2 regions of the Klebsiella sp. PL-2018 genome follow, and region 1 is predicted to be linked to the other one. Evidence: predicted binding sites of a transcription regulator. Region 1 holds the regulator's gene; the other holds the start of a gene.
The links. Region 1 encodes CRP, which controls carbon source genes, mostly activating them, when cyclic AMP is high. Its sites were predicted from a motif close to ATGTGANNNNNNTCACAT; they were not measured.
Positions count from the first base shown of each region.

Region 2: bhsA (multiple stress resistance protein BhsA) is a predicted target of CRP. The motif match lies at 1,016-1,033, and genes of this name have one in related genera.

Region 1 covers NZ_CP077673.1:5,389,193-5,391,392, reverse strand. Annotated here, with positions in the region: gene MKleb_RS25550 (YccS/YhfK family putative transporter) at 1-559, opposite strand, end outside; gene crp (cAMP-activated global transcriptional regulator CRP) at 611-1,243, opposite strand; gene MKleb_RS25540 (OsmC family protein) at 1,548-1,952, shown strand; gene MKleb_RS25535 (phosphoribulokinase) at 1,996-2,200, opposite strand, start outside.
Region 2 covers NZ_CP077673.1:3,508,968-3,511,167, reverse strand. Annotated here, with positions in the region: gene MKleb_RS16350 (TetR/AcrR family transcriptional regulator) at 224-859, opposite strand; gene bhsA (multiple stress resistance protein BhsA) at 1,110-1,367, shown strand; gene ldtC (L,D-transpeptidase LdtC) at 1,589-2,200, opposite strand, start outside.

The DNA of each region.
Region 1 (2,200 bases):
TATGCTGGGTAAGCAGACTGTATTTGGCCTCGCAGTAGTTGGCCAGCTCCCGGTAGAGCAGGCTTAATGATTCGCGCAGCGGCTGTTCGCGCCACAGCCAAAACCAGAACCAGTTAAACACGCCATACCATAAGGTGCCCATGGCGTAGATTAACAGCGGCTCCCAGATCGGCATATTGCCAGCGAGACTGAGGGTAAAAATAGCCGCGATAAGCGAGGCGGGCAGCAGCCGAGCGTGCAGGGAGCTGATTTCGGCGGTGACGCCGAGGATGAGCGCCAGACCCGTGAGGATCAGCGGCAAAGGGATGTCTCGCTGCAGAAGGAGCTGAACGATCAGGCTACAGCCGGCAAACAGGCTGCCGCCGATAATCAGGCGTTTAAAGAAGCGTTTATGCGGCGTATCCAGCCCGGCAACGTTGCAGCAGGCGGGAACTAGAGAAAACAGCAGCCCCTGCTGGAGATGACCGAGCAGAAGCCCAATCGCAACCGGCAGACACAACACCAGCGTTTGCCGCAGTGCATAGTTGACTTCCGGGTGGTAAATCAGCCTGCGCCACATGAGGGGAAAACAAAAACGGCGTATTGTTAGGCAATACGCCGTTTTACCGACTTAACGGGTACCGTAGACGACGATAGTTTTACCGTGCGCGGAGATCAGGTTTTGATCTTCCAGCATTTTCAGGATGCGGCCAACGGTCTCGCGGGAGCATCCGACGATCTGACCAATTTCCTGGCGGGTAATTTTAATTTGCATACCGTCCGGGTGGGTCATCGCATCCGGCTGTTTAGCCAGGTTCAGCAGCGTCTGAGCGATACGACCGGTAACGTCAAGGAAGGCGAGGTTGCCGACTTTCTCAGACGTGACCTGCAGACGACGAGCCATCTGCGAAGAGAGACGCATCAGGATGTCCGGGTTAACCTGGATCAGCTGACGGAACTTTTTGTAGGAGATTTCGGCCACTTCACATGCGGTTTTCGCACGTACCCAAGCGCTACGCTCCTGGCCTTCTTCAAACAAGCCTAATTCACCGATGAAATCGCCCTGATTAAGGTAAGAGAGGATCATCTCTTTACCTTCTTCATCCTTGATGAGTACAGCCACGGAGCCTTTAACGATGTAGTACAACGTTTCTGCTTTCTCACCCTGGTGGATCAGCGTGCTCTTTGATGGGTACTTATGAATGTGGCAATGAGACAAGAACCATTCAAGGGTAGGGTCTGTTTGCGGTTTGCCAAGCACCATGCGCGGTTATCCTCTGTTATAAGCTATCTCCGGGTGCCGACACTACACGGCATCCGGGCATGCAATCGTATTGAATCCCTATACCTGGGAATCCGGCTGAAATTTTTCTGCAGCCTGTAATGTGAAGTCCTCTGCATACATGCAGTACATCAATGTATTACTGTAGCATCCAGATTGTTTTAGCATAGCTTTCGCCGCATGTCTCCTGGTGTCTCGCTTCAGCATGACCCAGGTCGCCTTCCGTTGCTAGAATTGTTATGTACGCGTAATCTGTCAGGAAAATTACAGCCCTGGAGTTAAATTTATGCAAGCGCGAGTGAAGTGGGTTGAAGGGTTAACCTTCATCGGTGAGTCGGCTTCTGGTCACCAGATTCTGATGGACGGCAATTCCGGGGATAAAGCGCCTAGCCCAATGGAAATGGTACTGATGGCGGCAGGCGGATGCAGCGCGATTGATGTGGTTTCCATATTGCAGAAGGGCCGCCAGAACGTCACCAACTGCGAAGTTAAGCTGACCTCGGAGCGCCGCGAAGAGGCGCCGCGTCTGTTTACCCATATCAATCTGCATTTTATCGTGACCGGTAAAGAACTGAAGGACGCTGCCGTGTCTCGCGCGGTCGACCTGTCGGCGGAAAAGTATTGTTCCGTCGCGCTGATGCTTGAGAAAGCGGTAAACATTACCCACTCTTATGAAGTGATCGAAGGGTAAGCCGAATGCGCCCCGGCCGGCAATCGCGCCACCGGGGTTCTGGCTACTCGCTGATTTTCCTGCCTTCCATCAGCCGCTCAACCAGCGGCGCCATAATCAGTTCCATCGCCAGCCCCATTTTCCCGCCCGGTACCACCAGGGTATTCATATGCGAAATAAACGAGCCCTGCAGCATCGCCAGTAGCCAGGGGAAATCGATATTTTTTAGATTACGGAAATGGATAACGACAAAACTTTCATCCAGTGAA
Region 2 (2,200 bases), 1.9 Mb from region 1:
TTATTTAGGGCTTACGATATCGTTGTTTTCGTTATTCGGTACGGGCGTACCGGTTGTTACATGGTGAAATATACAGAAACGTTTAAGACTGAATTTTGCCCGTATTGATTATTGTTATCAATATCATTCTCGCGAAATGAACAAAATAAATGACTGAAAACATTGCGTTATGTAGGGATAAAGGGGAGGGGAACCGGTGGGGAGCCCACCGGTAAGCGAGGTCTTAGCGCTGAAGAACCTGGGGCCACAGACGCAGCGTGGTCTCGGCGATTTGCATGATTTTAGTGAAGTCGGCGCCTTCGCGGGCGCTGATCGACATGCCTTGTAATATGCAGTTGAGGAACTGCGCCAGCTGACGTACGTCACCGTCTGGCGGCAGCTCGCCGCGCAGCTGCCGCTGCTGGAGAAACTGCGTTAGCGTCTGTTCCTGCATTGCGTGCCGGGACTTAACGGTATTGGCGATATCGGTGGACGCCGCCGCCAGCGCTGCGGAGGTATTAATCATAAAGCAGCCTGCCGGCGTTTCTTTGCTGGTAAAGCAAGTCGCGACGGCGGTGAAGTAGTCGCGTAACGCCCGATCGACGCTTTTCTCTTCGTCAAAGAGGAGCGCTTCGTGCCTGGCGGCAAAACGCGCGATGTAGCGATCCAGCACCGCGCGAAACAACCCCTCTTTATTCACAAATTCCGCGTAAAGCGTAGGCGCTTTTGCGCCCGTCGCCTCCACTAAATCGGCGAGAGAGGTCGCTTCATAGCCGTGCTGCCAGAAGAGTGTCATGGCCTTATCCAGCGCCGCTTCCCTGTCGAACACTTTAGGTCGGCCACGGCTTTTTTTCGTGCAACTTTGAACGTCAGTTGTCATGGTGCCGCTGTACCTGTGTTGGTTTGTTGAAAGGGCATTATAAAAATAAACCTTACGTGCTACCAGCGATGTTGCTCTAAAAATAAATAATTCATATATGTATGAATTTTAAGCTGTTTATAAATAGTTAAACGGTCGTTATAAAAATAGTTTGACGTGTGATGTGGATCACATTATCATTTCCCTATCGATCGTTAATTAAATGCGTTCGCCCCCTACAAAAACATTCATCTGCACAGGTATAACAATCATGAAAAATGTTAAAACACTCGCTATCGCCGCTGTTCTTAGCTCACTCTCTTTCGCCAGCTTCGCCGCTGTAGAAGTTCAGTCAACGCCGGCGGGTCAGCATAAAATCGGTACCGTTTCCGCCTCAGCCGGGACCAACCTGGGTTCGCTGGAAGATCAGCTGGCGCAAAAAGCGGAAGAGATGGGCGCAACCTCTTACCGTATTACGTCCGTAACCGGTCCTAACACCCTTCACGGGACTGCGGTTATCTACAAATAATTTGTTGCGCTACCCCTGTTATGCCACTGACTACGCGCGGTTCTGACCCCCTTCAGCAGTCCGCGTGAAGTAAGAAGTACGTTGTTCTCTGACGAGAGGCGGTGCCCACCCCTTATATGGCGCCGCAACCCGCAGAAAAGCAGGACCCTGTTTGATTATTGCCATAAAAAAACCGCCTCAGTGAACTGAAGGCGGTTTTTTTTCGTCGGCAGTTTAGCGAACTAGAGCGACTGCTCCGTTACGCGATGGTGGCGGGTGACGTCAATCGGCATGCCCGAACGCAGCATCATCGCGCGTTCCATTACCTCGGTGTCGGTCAACTGTGCCTGCTTAAACGCCTGCATGCTGTCGGTAAGGGTAATGGGCAGCGTCTGCGGGTCGTCATCAATATGTTTTGACAGCGGCTGATGGACCTCCACCAGACGGGTGCCGTTCGGCTCCACGGACACCTTGATTGGCGTATTGATAATCGTCACCCTGGTGCCAGGGGTGATTTCGTTGTACAACGCTTTGATGTCGTCATCGCGCAGGCGAATACAGCCGGAGCTGACGCGCATGCCGATGCCGAAGTCGGCGTTGGTGCCGTGCAGCAGATACACGCCGCCGTACGCCGCCAGGCGAATAGCGTGGTGCCCCATGGGATTATCCGGGCCCGCGGGCATGACGGCAGGCAGGTCAATGCCCATTGCTTTATAGCGGGCGCGAATATTGGCCGTCGGCGTCCAGGTCGGGTTGGCGCGTTTGTCGGAGACGGTGGTGACCATTGTCGGCGTGATGGTATCGCCGCCGAGCTGACCAATGCCGATAGGATAAACGGTCACTTCACTTCTTCC